Regions from separate parts of the Lysobacter sp. Soil_C_15 genome, predicted to be linked through region 2. Evidence: riboswitches for the same ligand, from Rfam matches in the RefSeq annotation. Region 2 holds a riboswitch; each other region holds the start of a gene.
What was found. A riboswitch is a leader RNA that binds a small molecule or an ion and turns the genes downstream of it on or off. The one in region 2 is predicted to bind cobalamin.
Positions count from the first base shown of each region.

Region 1: it holds a riboswitch for cobalamin, as region 2 does, so the genes downstream of both, AC3A57_RS11575 (cobaltochelatase subunit CobN) here and AC3A57_RS17575 (TonB-dependent receptor) in region 2, are expected to answer to the same signal.
Region 3: it holds a riboswitch for cobalamin, as region 2 does, so the genes downstream of both, metE (5-methyltetrahydropteroyltriglutamate--homocysteine S-methyltransferase) here and AC3A57_RS17575 (TonB-dependent receptor) in region 2, are expected to answer to the same signal.

Region 1 covers NZ_JBDGIR010000004.1:259,155-263,711, forward strand. Annotated here, with positions in the region: gene AC3A57_RS11575 (cobaltochelatase subunit CobN) at 1-2,927, opposite strand, end outside; cobalamin riboswitch at 3,125-3,404, opposite strand; gene AC3A57_RS11580 (acyl-CoA thioesterase) at 3,794-4,288, opposite strand; gene AC3A57_RS11585 (NADPH-dependent FMN reductase) at 4,291-4,557, opposite strand, start outside.
Region 2 covers NZ_JBDGIR010000008.1:12,083-16,639, reverse strand. Annotated here, with positions in the region: gene cobO (cob(I)yrinic acid a,c-diamide adenosyltransferase) at 1-339, shown strand, start outside; gene AC3A57_RS17585 (cobyrinic acid a,c-diamide synthase CobB) at 453-1,721, shown strand; gene cbiB (adenosylcobinamide-phosphate synthase CbiB) at 1,758-2,675, shown strand; cobalamin riboswitch at 2,816-2,963, shown strand; gene AC3A57_RS17575 (TonB-dependent receptor) at 3,195-4,557, shown strand, end outside.
Region 3 covers NZ_JBDGIR010000011.1:51,093-55,649, forward strand. Annotated here, with positions in the region: gene AC3A57_RS20510 (aldo/keto reductase) at 1-242, shown strand, start outside; gene AC3A57_RS20515 (COG3904 family protein) at 266-1,402, opposite strand; cobalamin riboswitch at 1,731-1,984, shown strand; gene metE (5-methyltetrahydropteroyltriglutamate--homocysteine S-methyltransferase) at 2,174-4,453, shown strand.

The DNA.
Region 1 (4,557 bases), on a different contig from region 2:
CCCGAGGTGGTGACGATGACGTCGCGGCGCGGCTGGCCTTGCGGCATCGGCTTGAGCTCCAGGCCCTGGACGATGCCGCGCGCGTTCCAGCGCGGCTGCACGCCCATCAGCGCCAGCGAGAAGCCGACCATGACGCCCTCGTCGCGCACCGCGTCGGAGGCCCACAGCACCACGCCTTCGCTGCCGCTGCGGCCGTCGCTGCGCGCCAGCACCCGCGCCGCCTGTTCGGCGCCCAGGCGCTGGGCCAGCGGCGAGGGCAGCACGTCGCCGTCCAGGCCGTGGAAATTGCGCCCGGTCGGCAGCGATTCGGGCGCGCGCAACGGGTCGTTGCCCTTGCCCGGTTGGACGAAACCGCCGTCCAGGCCATGCAGCCAGGCGGCCATTTCCGCCGGCGGCGATTGCAGCAGCTTGCCGCGCAGCGCGTCGCGCTCGCCGAGGCCGCGCATCGAGTCGAGCATGGTGTCGAGCTGGCCCGCATCCCAGGCCTGGCCGAACACGTGCAGACCGTGCGGCATGAATTTTTCCTGCAGCTTGGTCAGGTAATGGCCGATCTCGTGCGCGAGCAGGTCGTCGTCGGCCTGCTCGAAGCCGATCCCGCGCACCTTGAGCACGTCGGCCATGCTCGCTTCCAGTTCGGCGCGCAGTTGCAGCGCCTCGACCTGGGCGCGCATCTCGCTCGCGGCCTGGGCGCGCAGCGGTTCGCTGCTGCTGCTCTCGAAACTTTCGACCAACTGGCGCAGGGTCAGCAGGCGGTCGTACAGCGGCGTCGCCGCCAGCGGCGGGGTCAGGTGGTCGACCATCACCGCCAGGCCGCGGCGCTTGGCCTGGGTGCCTTCGCCGACGCCGTCGACGATGTAGGGATAGATCCCCGGCACGTCGCCGGCGATCAGCCGCGAGTAATCGTCTTCGGCCAGCCCGACCGCCTTGCCGGGCAGGAATTCGTAGGTCGAATGGCGGCCGATGTGGACGATCGCATCGGCGCGGAACACGTCGCGCAGCCAGTGGTAGTAGGCCAGGTACTGGTGCGGCGGCGGAATCTGGGTGTTGGCGTGCAGCAGTTCCTCGTCGACTTCCCAACCGCGCGGCGGCTGCGGGCCGAGGAACACGTTGCCCAGGCGCAGGCCCGGCAGCACCACGGTGTCGTCGTGCACCATCACCTTGCCCGGCGCGCGGCCCCAGCCGCGCAGGCCCGGCACCTGCAGCGCCAGCAGCCGGCGCTGCGAAGCCTCGGCTTCGGCGCAGGGCGCGTCGGCGGCCGCGCCCTCGGCCTGGAGGCAGCGCAGATGCGCCTGGATCAGGCTGCGGAACTCGCTCAGCGCCGCGTCGCGCGCGGGGTGGTCGATGCCTTCGAGCAGATGCAGCAGTTCGCGCTCGGCGTCGCGCACCCGGCGCTCGCCGAGCTCGGTCTCGTGCCCGGCGCGCGCCAGCGCGACCTGGGCCTGCAGGCGCGCCAGCGGGCCGTCGCTGACCTCGCCCTGCACCGCTATCGGCAGGGTCGCGAACCAGCGCCGGTAATCCTCGCCCGACAGCGTGGTCGTCTGGCTCGCCATCGCCGCCAGTTCGCCGCCGTCCTCGGGCGTGTTGACGCCGGTCTGCATCATCCGGTCGAGCAGGGCCTCCGGCGTGGCCGGCAAGTCGTCGACGCGATAGCCGCCGGCGCGCATCGCCCGCAGCATGCCGTGCAGCGAGGCCGGCACGTCGAGATTGTCGGCGCCGATGTTCTGCCGGCCCGGCGGGTGGTTGTAGTAGATCAGGGCGATGCGCCGTTCGCTCGCCGGCTTGGCGCGCAGCGCGCGCCAGCGCTGGGCGCGCTCGACCAGGGCGCGGATCTCGCCGCCGAGCGGTTCGGGCCGTTGCAGGCGCACTCCGGTCAGGGGGTCGATGCGCGGCGCGCCGGCCGCGGCCAGCACCATCGGCTGGCTGCTGCCCTGCAGCTCCGACATCGCCACCCGGTACTGCACGCTGGAAGCCGGCAGGCCGTCGCCGGACAAGCGCCATTGCGCTTCGCTGCGGTCGAGCAGACGGATCGCCTTGAACACCGGCACGTCGAGCGCGGCGATCGCGCGGGTCGCCGCATCGCGGCCTTCGGCGGCGCCGACCACGAAGTCCTGCAGCACCACCAGCCCGGCCAGCGGCTGCGCGCCGAGCATCGCGCGCAGGTTCTGCACCGCCTGCAGCGAGGCCTCGCCCCAGCGCGCGTACAGGCCCAGGCAGGCCAGGCCCTGCGCCTGCGCCTGCGCGCACAGCGCGTCGCCGGTGGCGACGTCGGCGTTGTTGAGGTCCAGCACCGCCAGCAGCGGCCGGGTATCGGCGGCCGGCGCGGCGACCACCGCGCCGTTCTGGCGCAGCACCAGATCCGGCTGCGGCTGCGCCGCCGGCACCGCGCCGCCGTCGAGCAGGAAGGCATAGCTGCGCTGCAGATTGCGGCTGCCGCCCTCGCGCCACAGCGCGCGCAGGTCCAGCCATTCGCCGGCGAAGGCGTCGGCGCGGGCGCGCTGGACCAGTTCGGCGGGCGGCGTTTCGGCGCTGACGCGGATCAGTTCGGCGGCGCTGAACGCGCCCAGGCCGTGGCGCTCGCGATGGCTGGCCTGGGTCAGGCCGGCCTCGCCATGGAAAGCGTACAGGCGCTGCGGGCCGCGGCCGCGCTGGCGCAGCCAGGCCGCCGCTTCGCGCAGGCGCACGCCTTGCTCGCCGAACAACGCCACCGCGACGACGGCGTCGCTGGCGCCGACCAGCGCGCGCAGTTGCTCGCGGTCGAGCGCTTCGAGCTGTTGCGGCGTGCGCAGCACGATGCGGTCGTCGGGGCGGGTCGCCAGCAGTTCGCGCGCGGCCTCGGCCGCTTCCGGCGCGGCGCGCTCGGAGACCACGCCGAGCACGGTCTTGGCCGGCGCGGCGGCGGCGAACAGCAACAAGGCCGCCGCACCCAAGGCGCGCCACAGTCCTTCGAATCCGTGCCCACCAAACCCACGCTCACGGAACCCACGCCCGACAAAACCACGCGCAACACGCATCGACGGCCTCGCTCGCCGCACGCCCTGTGCGGAGCTGGTGAAGGAGGCGAACGAAACCGCGGAGGCAGGCCACGGACCCGGTGCACGGGCGCGCGACGCCGCCCTCCGCGACGTCCACCGCATACGCACCGGCCGGTCTCCGGGCTTGCGGGGGCCGGGACGAACCCGGCGCATCGGCGCCTTCCCGGAGCGGACGCTCCAGTGGCTGCGGCGGGCGCGCGGAACCGGCGCTGGATCGCGCCCCCGCGGCCGTCGCCGACGTGCCGATGCTTTAACCCGCCTACCGTTGCAGGGGCAGCGCCGGACTGGTCCGCGGCATCGCGGACGCACCGGCTTCCCGTTTAACCGCGTCGCCGGGAGGGCGAGGCGGCACCAGATGCAAAGCGCGCGCAATCTAGCACAGCGCGCCGGCGCGGGGCGGACGCGGGGGTATGGAGGCGGTCGGTGTGTCGGGCCGACGGAGATCGTGGCGGACGCTGAAAGCAAATCCCCCCGCGCTGCGGACATCGCTCAGCAACCCGCTTGCGCCGGGCGCTGGCCCCCTTTTTCAAAGGGGGCGATCGATGACGCGCTCGGTTCTCGGTTCTCGGTGGCTCGGTGGCTCGGTGGCTCGGTGGCTCGGTGGAATGCTTTTGCAGCTCCCCCTTTGGAAAAGGGTGAGAGCGTGCGCTTGCGAACCGCCAGGTTCGCGCACGATCGAACGCCAGCAGGCTGTGCCTGCTGGCCGGACGGGCCAGGGGGATTTGCTTTAGCGCCGGTCCACGGCGAACGCCGCTTCCCGATCAGCCCTCGTGCACGTAACGCTCGACCGTCGCCTCGATGCCCTTGCTGAGTTCCATGATCTTCAGCGCGTACTCGGCCAGGCGCTTGTCGTCCTCGGTCAGCGGGGTCCACGTCGGCACCGGGGTCGGCTTGCCGTCGGCGTCCATCGCCACGAACACGATCACGCAGTGGGTGCACAGGCGCTCTTCGGCCACGCCGTCGTCCAGGCCCGGGTCGCGCGCCTTCACGTCGACCGCGAAATGCATGCTGCTGGTGCCGGTGTGGATCAGCTTGGTGTGCACGGTGACCAGGTCGCTGATCCGGATCGGAGCGACGAAGCGGATCCCGCCGACCGCGACGGTGACGCTGTACTTGCCGCTCCAGCCGACCGCGGCCGCGTAACCGGCCTGGTCGATCCACTTCATGACCATGCCGCCGTGGACCTTGCCGCCGTAGTTGACGTCGGTCGGCTGGGCCAGGAAGCGCAGGTTCAATTCGCGTTGCTGCCCTTTCATGCTCAGCCCTCCCGCACGACCTTGATATGCCGCACCACCGCCGCGCCGACCCGCTGCACGGCCTCGCGCTGGCGTTGGTCGCTCAGTTGGCCGTAATCGGCGAGCTTGTCGCCGGCCTGGCCGACCGCGACCTGCTGCGGCACCACCAGCAGGCCGAGCTTGGCCAGCGCGTCGCGCAGCACCAGCAGCGAGCGCAGCCCGCCGAGCGGGCCCGGCGAGGCCGAGACGATGCCGGCGACCTTGTCGGCGAACAGGCTGGTGCCGGAGGC
Region 2 (4,557 bases):
CACGTGATGGGCGAGGGCTTCACCTGGGAGACCCAGGACAAGCAGCGCGACATCGCCGCCGCGCAGGCGGCCTGGGCGGTGGCGGCGCGGATGTTGGCCGACCCGGATTACGACTTCGTCCTGCTCGACGAACTCAATATCGCCCTGGCGCATCGCTACATCGCCCTCGACGACGTGCTCGCCGCGACCGCGGCCCGGCCCGAACGCCAGCATGTGGTGATCACCGGCCGCGGCGCGCCCGACGCGCTGGTCGAGGCCGCCGACACGGTCACCGAGATGCGCATGGTCAAGCATGCGTTCAAGGCGGGGATCAAGGCGCAGAAGGGGATTGAGCTGTGAGCTCGACGGGACTCGGGACTCGGGACTCGGGACTCGCCAAGCCCGAGACCGTCGGCTGTCCCGCTTCTGCGAGTCCCGAGTCCCGAGTCCCGAATCCCGCCTCCTGCCCGGCGCTGCTGGTTTCCGCCCCCGCCTCCGGCCAGGGCAAGACCAGCGTCACCGCGGCGATCGCGCGTTGGCACGCGCGGCAGGGGCGGCGCGTGCGGGTGTTCAAGACCGGCCCGGATTTCCTCGATCCGATGGTGCTCGAGCGCGCCAGCGGGCAGCCGGTCTACCAACTCGATCTGTGGATGTGCGGCGAGGCCGAGGTGCGCGCGCGCCTGCATCGGGCGGCCGGCGAGGCCGATCTGATCCTGATCGAAGGGGTGATGGGCTTGTTCGACGGCAAGCCGTCCAGCGCCGACCTGGCGGTCGCGCTCGGCGTGCCGGTGCTGGCGGCGATCGACGGCTCGTCGATGGCGCAGACCTTCGGTGCGCTCGCCGCCGGCCTGGCGCGTTACCGCGACGACGTGCGCGTGTACGGCGTCGCCGCCAACCGGATCGGCAGCGAGTATCACGCGCGGCTGTTGCGCGAGAGCCTGCCGGAGTCGCTGCGCTGGCTCGGCGCCTTGCCGCGCGATCCGGCGATGGCCTTGCCGGAACGGCACCTGGGCCTGGTGGCCGCGGGCGAACTCGGCGATCTGGATGCGCGCCTGGACGCGCTCGCCGATGCCTGGGGCCGACACGCCGACGCCGAGCTGCCGCCGCCGGTCGAGTTCGCCGCGAGCGCGCCGCCGCCGGTGCCGCCGGCGCTGCGCGGCAAGACCATCGCGATCGCCCGCGATGCCGCGTTCTGCTTCCTGTATCCGGCCAACCTCGACCTGCTGCGCGAAGCCGGCGCCGAACTGGCGTTCTTTTCGCCGCTGGCGGGCGATGCGCTGCCGTCCTGCGACGCGGTGTGGCTGCCGGGCGGGTACCCGGAGCTGCATTTGCCGGCTTTGTCGGCGCGCACCGACCTGGGCGCGGAGCTGCGCGCGCGCCGCGACGCCGGCACGCCGATCCTGGCCGAATGCGGCGGCCTGCTGTACGCGCTGGACCGGCTCAGCGACCGCGACGGCGCCCAGGGCGAGATGGCCGGCCTGCTGCCGGGCCACGCGGCGTTGCAGCCGAAGCTGGCCGCACTGGGGCTGCAGTCGGTCGCGCTGCCCGAGGGCGAACTGCGCGGCCACACCTTCCATTACGCGCGCGCCGAAATCGCCGCCGCGCCGATCGCGCATTCGCACAACCCCAACGGCGGCCCCAGCCGCGAGGCGCTGTACCGCGACCGCCGGCTCAACGCCAGCTTCGTGCACTTCTATTTCCCTTCCAATCCCGACGCGGCGGTGCGTCTGTTCTTGCCATGAATGCCCTGCCATGAGCCTGCCGTCATGAGCGCCGCGTTGCTGGTGCTGACCCTGTTCGCCGGGGTGATGCTCGACGCCGCGCTCGGCGAACCGCGACGCGCGCATCCGCTGGTCGGTTTCGGCCGGCTGGCGCGGGCGATCGAAACCCAGGCGCACGCCGACGGGCGCCTGCGCGGCGTGCTGGCCTGGGCGCTGGCGGTGGTTCCCATCGTCGCGGCGACGGCTTACGTGCAACTGGCGCTGGCCGCGTGGTCGGCCTGGGCCCAGGTGCTGTTCGGCGCGGTCGCGCTGTATCTGTGCATCGGCTTGCGCAGCCTCGACGAACACGCGATACCGGTGGCCTGCGCCCTGCGCGACGGCGACCTGGAGGCGGCGCGGACCGCGGTGTCGCGCATCGTCAGCCGCGACACCGCCGCGCTGGATGCCGAGCGCGTGGCCGCGGCGGCGACCGAGTCGGTGCTGGAAAACGGCAACGACGCGGTGTTCGGCGCGCTGTTCTGGTTCGTCTTGCTCGGCCCGGCCGGCGCGGTCGGCTATCGCCTGGCCAATACCCTGGATGCGATGTGGGGCTATCGCACCCCGCGCTACGAACGCTTCGGCTGGGCCGCGGCGCGCATCGACGACGCGCTGAATTGGCTGCCGGCGCGGTTGACCGCGATCACCTATGCCGCGCTCGGCGACACCGCCGCGGCGTGGCGCTGCTGGCGCACGCAGGCGCCGCACTGGGACAGCCCCAACGCCGGCCCGGTGATGGCCGCAGGTGCCGGCGCCCTGCGTGTGCGCCTGGGCGGCGCCGCGCCGTATCACGGCGTGTGGGAAGCGCGGCCATCGCTGGGCGAAGGCGAGCCGCCGGATGCGGGCTCGGTCGAACGCGCGCAGCGCCTGGTCGGGCGCGGCGTGTTGCTGTGGCTGGCGGCGATCGCGTTCGGCGCATGGGCCTGGCGCGCGCTGTGACGCGCCGCGTCGGCCGCGCGGCGCGAGCTTCGCGCCATACTGCGCTGTGCAGTTGCGGCGCCTTGAGCGCTCGCCTAAGCTCGCGCCGTCCACAGGGTTCGCCGCGCAAGCCATCGCGCGGCATCGGCCGCAAGGCCGAAGGGAAGTCCGGTGACGCCGGCGCCGCGATGCGGCCCGGCCATTCCGGCGCAGCCCCCGCTGCTGTAAGCCTGACGAATCCGCCCACATGCCACTGGTCGTCGCGACCGGGAAGGCCGGCGGAGGAGGTCGAAGGCGAGCCAGAAGACCGACCCTGCGGCGATCAGTCGAACATGCGCTCCGGGGTGCGGGCGCGGGACTGGAGTCGAATCCCGATCGCGTCGCGTCCGGCCCCGGCCGCTGCGTACGCGTCCGGCCCCGGCCGCTGCGTACGCGCGCGGGCCGGGTTCGTGCGTGGACGCGTCGCGGCACAGCGGCGCGCCGGCGCCGGCCGCTCCGGATCTGCAGGCATCCCGTGCGCCAGCACCGGAGACCGCCCGCTTGTCCGTCCGAACTTCCCGCCGCGGTACCCGCCGCTTCAGCCGCCATGCTCCCGCGTTGCGCCGCCTCGGCCTGGCCCTGGCCGGTCTGGCGTTCGCGAAGGCCGCCTGCGCCGACGAATCCACCACCCTCGACGCGGTGCAGGTGCGCGCGCAGTCGCCGCTGGAGCGCGTCGCCGAGGCCGGCAGCCGGCTCGGCTTGAGCCTGCGCGAGTTGCCGGCCGCGGTCGAGATTCTCGACGGCGAAACATTGCGCGAGCGCGGCGACGATACCCCGCAACGCGCGCTGGCGCGCGCCGCCGGGGTGGTGCCGATGGGCGCGCCCGGCAACGGAAATTCTTCGTTGAGCCTGCGCGGCTTCTCCGGCCACGGTTCGGTGGCGCAGGTCTACGACGGCACTCGGGTGTTCGTCGCCTCCGGCACGCTGAGCTTTCCCGGCGACACCTGGCAGCTCGATCGGATCGAAGTGTTGCGCGGCCCGGCCTCGGTGCTGTTCGGCGACAGCAGCGTCGGCGGCGTGGTGCACTACGTGCCGCGCGCCCTGCAAAGCGCGCCGCGGCGCGAGGCGATGCTGGCGGTGTCGAGCTGGGACGGCTACCGCTTCGGCCTCGGCGCGGGACAGGGCGTGGGCGAGCGCGTGCGCTGGCGCGCCGACCTGACCGGCGCCGGCGGCAACGGCGAGATCGACCGCGCCGGCTACGAACGCTACGGCTTCTCCGGCGCCCTGGCCTGGGACCTGAGCCCGCGCCTGACCGCGACGCTGAAGTACGACGCCGGCCGCCGCCACGATCCGCGCTACTTCGGCACGCCGCTGGCCGACGGCCGTCTCGACCGTCGCCTGCGCGAGCGCAACTACGACGTCGCCGACAGCCATATCCGCTACGACGATGGCCTGACGCGGTTGCGCTTGGACTACGCCCTCGGCGACCGCGCCCAACTGGTCGCCGAGACCTATCGCGTGGCGATCGACCGGCGCTGGCGCAATGCCGAAAGCTACGCCTTCGATCCGCGCAAGAACCTGGTCGTGCGCAGCGACTTCATCGAAATCGGCCACGACCAGGAGCAATGGGGCCAGCGTTTCGACCTGCTCGTCGCGGGCGAGCTGTGGGGGCGCGCGCAGCGCCTGAACCTGGGCGTGGAAGGCGCTCGGGTGCGATTCACCCACAGCAACAACGGTCCCTACGGCGGCCGCGACACGGTGCCGGCGTTCGATTTCGTCCCGGGCGGCTTCGTCAACCTCGCCGGAACGCAGCCGCGTTTCGGCACCATCACCCGCCAGCGCGCGCTGTACCTGGAACACAGCATCGAGCTGTGGCCGCGCTGGACCCTGGTCGGCGGCCTGCGCCGCGAGCGCATCGAGCTGC
Region 3 (4,557 bases), on a different contig from region 2:
CGCAGGTCGCGCTGGCCTGGTTGCTGCAGGGCCCGCGACCGATCGTGCCGGTGATCGGCGCGCGCACTCCGGCGCAGTTGCTGGAGAATCTGGAGGCGCTCGAGGTCGTGTTCGAGCCGGCGCAGTTGCAGCGCCTGGACGAGGCCAGCGCGGTGCGCCTGGGTTTCCCGCACGACTTCCTCGCCATGCCCGGCATCCGCCAGGCCATGCTGGGCGCGCGGCCGATCCAGCGCGGCTGGTGATCCGCCCGGCCGCGGCCGGCGCCCTATTCGCGGCGCTTGCCGCCGGCCTTGCGCGCGCTGAGCTTGGCCGGCCCGCCCGCGGTCGGCTCGTCGTCCGCCACCGCCGCCGCCAGAGGCGGCAGCGCCGGCTCGTGCAGGTACAGATCGGCCGGGCTGTCGTGCGGGCAGCTGCGGTCGGGGAAGCCGTGGCGCGACTGCACTTCGCGCGCGCAGTCCGGCAGCGCGCCGAAGTGCTTGCCGGAGGCCATGCATTGCGCGTCGACCTCGCGCCGCACCTGCTCGCGCCGGCGCACGAAATCCTCGCCGCACTTGCGGGTCAGGCGGATCCGGTCGAGGTCGTCCTGGGCCGCGTTGCTGCCGTCCAGGCCGTACAGGGTCAGTTCGTCGGGCGTCAGGATGCGCAGGTCGCGGTTGGCGACGGTCATCATCAGGTCGGCGACCGCGGTGGCGACGCCGTTGCGCTCCAGGTAGTCGCGCACTTCGCGGTTGATCGCGCGCAGCTCGCGGCTGAGTTCGGCGCGCGAGGTCGCGGTCGAACGATCGCGCATCAGCCGGTGGATGCCGACCTTGCCCTCGGCCGAGCGGGTGTCGCCGGCGGCCAGCACCAGCACGCAGGCGCTGTGGCAGACCGCGCCCTCGCGCACCCAGATCGACCAGCCCGACTCGGCGATCGAATCGCCGGCGCGGATCGCCTCTTCGACGTGGCCGCCGCTGGAGTCGATGTCGAGGATCCGGGCCGGGATCTCCATCCGCGCGGCCATCGCCGCGACCCGCTGCACCAGGGCGGTGAAGCCGGCGCCGATCTTGCCTTCGTAGCGCACCCGCACCACCCCGGCCGACTGGCACGGCGCCAAGGCGTCGACCAGGCTGAAGAAATCCAGTCCGCTCAGCGGCTCGCCGTCGCCGTCGGCCAGGTAGTCGTAGCCGCAGCTGATCCGCGCCGTGCCGTTGTCGAGCTTGGCCGGCGGCCAATAGGTGCCGCGCAGGACCTCGGCGTCGCTCGGCGGCGCCGAGGCGGTCGCCGGCATCGCCCGCGCCGGATCGTTCTGGCTGCCCAGGGTCACGCTCTCGGCGCGGGCCGGAGCCGGCGCGGCGTCTTTGCCGCAGCCCGCCAGGCCCAGCAGACACAATCCCAGCGCAAGCGACCATCTGTAAAACATGTTCCACCCATCGAATTCGGGATCGCGGGCCGTCCCGGGCCCGCATCGCGCAGCGTCGCGACGCTGCCACGTTAGCCGCAGCCATTATCCGACTCAACGGCCTCGCGACGCCGCCGGCGGCCGCCTGTGCTGCGCGCTTCATCTTCGTCGCCGGCGCATGAACGCCAGCCGGCGAAATCCGCCCGGCGCGCCGGTCGCCGACGCCGGCGATGCGCAGCCGGCAGACCGGGCAAAGCGGCACGTCCCGCGCACGCGCCGATTGACTCCGTCGGCGGCGCTGCGTAACTTGGCACCGTTACGGTGAACATCGCTTCATAAAGATAAAGCGATGCGACACGCCGCCACCGGTCCGCCGGCGGCGGCCAGAGGGAATCCGGTGCGAATCCGGAGCTGCCCCGCAGCGGTATGGGAAACGAACGGGCCTTGGCACTGGGCGATCGCCTGGGAAGCGGCCTGAGTAGGAGACGCCGGAGGCGAGAAAAGAGCGGCCGGGAACGAGCGACTACTCGTTCCTCGTTTCTCCGCACTCGTTCCCGGCTTCAAGTCCCGAGCCCGAAGACCTGCCGCGACCGGAAGGTTCGCCTTCCGTCCGACTCCGGCCGTGCGCCGGTCGCGCGCCTCGCGGTGCCGGCCGCTGCGCGGATCCGGTTCGCCCGCGGGGGCGAAGGTCGACACCAGGGCAGACCGCAACCGGGCGCGCAACGCCGGGTCGGCGCCGCCGTGGTCTCCTTCGTTGCCCTGCGTCATGCCCACGCATCGCAGGTACTCATCATGATCAGCGTTACCCATCTCGGCTTCCCGCGCATCGGCGCGCGGCGCGAGCTCAAGCAGGCCCTGGAATCGTTCTGGAAAGGCGAGACCGCGGCCGACGCCCTGCACGCCAGCGCCGCCGCGCTGCGCGAGCGCCACTGGCGCCTGGCCAGCGCCGCCGGCGCCGACAGCGTGCCGTGCAACGACTTCTCCCTCTACGACCAGGCGCTCGACACGTCGGTGCTGTTCGACGCGATTCCGGCCAGCCATCGCGAGCTGTACGAACACGACCCGCTGGCCGGCTACTTCGCCCTCGCCCGCGGCGTGCAGGACGGCCGGCGCGATCTGCGCGCGCTGGAAATGACCAAGTGGTTCGACACCAACTACCACTACCTGGTGCCGCAGTTCGAGCCCGGCCAACGCTTCGCCCTGCGCGCCGACAAGCCGCTGGCCGAACTGGCCCAGGCCCAGGCCCTGGGGCTGCAGGCGCGGCCGGTGCTGCTGGGCCCGGTGACCTGGCTCAAGCTCGGCAAGCGCCGCGACGGCGGCGACCCGCGCGAACTGCTGGATGCCTTGTTGCCGGCGTATGCGCAGTTGCTCGAACGGCTCAAGGCCGCCGGCGCGCAATGGGTGCAGATCGACGAGCCGGCGCTGGTGCTCGACCTCGACGACGCCGACCGCGCCGCCTACCGCCGCGCCTACGCCGCGCTGGCCGAGGCCGACGCGCCGCAGCGCCTGCTGACCACCTACTTCGGCGGGCTCGGCGACAACGCCGCGCTGGCGGCGCAGTTGCCGGTGCAGGGCCTGCACCTGGACCTGGTGCGCGCGCCGCAGCAACTGGAAAGCCTGCTCGCCCTGCTGCCGGCCGAGCGCGCGCTGAGCCTGGGCGTGGTCGACGGCCGCAACATCTGGCGCGCCGATCTCGACGCCGCGTTGAGCCTGGCCCGCCGCGCCGGCGCGCGCGCGCAGTGGCTGGCGCCGTCGTGTTCGCTGCTGCACGTGCCGACCGATCTGGAACTGGAACGCAAGCTGCCCGGACCGCTGCGGCAGTGGATGGCCTATGCCAGGCAGAAGATCGAAGAGCTGCGCCTGCTCGCCGACGCCCTGGCCGGCGACGAGGGCGCGGCGCGCGAGCTGGCCGCGGCCGCCAGCGCGCGCGCCGCGCGCCTGGCCTCGCCGCTGCTGCGCAATCCGCAGGTGCGCCGGCGCCTGGCCGACGTGCGTCCGGAAATGAGCCGGCGCGCCTCGCCGTATCCGCGCCGGATCGCCTTGCAGCAAAAGCGCCTCGGGCTGCCGCCGTTCCCGACCACCACCATCGGCTCGTTCCCGCAGACCGCACAGGTGCGGCGCGCGCGCGCCGAACACAAGGCCGGGCGCCTGGACGACGCCGGCTATCGCCGCTTCCTGGAGCAGGAAACCCGCGACTGCCTGAAGGAACAGGAAGCGCTGGGCCTGGACCTGCTGGTGCATGGCGAGTTCGAGCGCAACGACATGGTCGAGTACTTCGGCGAGCGGCTCGACGGCTTCGCCTTCACCGCCCACGGCTGGGTGCAGAGCTACGGCTCGCGCTGCGTCAAACCGCCGGTGCTGTACGGCGACGTGGCGCGGCCCAAGCCGATGACGGTGCGCTGGACCCGCTACGCCCAGACCCAGACCGCGCGCCCGGTCAAGGGCATGCTGACCGGCCCGGTGACGATCCTGCAGTGGTCGTTCGTGCGCGACGACCAGCCGCGCGCCGACAGTTGCCGGCAGATCGCCCTGGCTCTGCGCGAGGAGGTGCAGGACCTGGACGCGGCCGGCATCGCCGCGATCCAGATCGACGAACCGGCGCTGCGCGAAGGCCTGCCCCTGCGCCGCGCCGACTGGCCGGCCTACCTGGCCTGGGCCGGCGACAGCTTCCGCCTCGCCGCCAGCGGGGTCAGCGACGCGACCCAGATCCACACCCACATGTGCTACGCCGAGTTCAACGACATCATCGAGGCGGTGGCCGCGCTGGACGCCGACGTGATCTCGATCGAGACCTCGCGCTCGCGGATGGAACTGCTAGACGCCTTCGCCCGCTACCGTTATCCCAACGGCATCGGCCCGGGCGTGTACGACATCCATTCGCCGCGGGTGCCGAGCGAGACGGAAATGCGCGAGTTGCTCGACAAGGCGCTGGAAGTGCTGGCGCCGGAGCAGTTGTGGGTGAATCCGGACTGCGGCTTGAAGACCCGCGGCTGGCCGGAAGTGCGCGCGGCGCTGCGGGCGATGGTGCAGGCCGCGCGCGGCCTGCGCGAATCGCTCGCCGCGCCGGCCTGAGCGACCCGCAAGCTTGCGCTTTTGCTTTTGCTTTTGCTTTTGAGCTTGGCGTCGCGACGGACTCGCCAGAACAAAAGCAGCCCCGGAGGGCGGCCCGCAGGGAT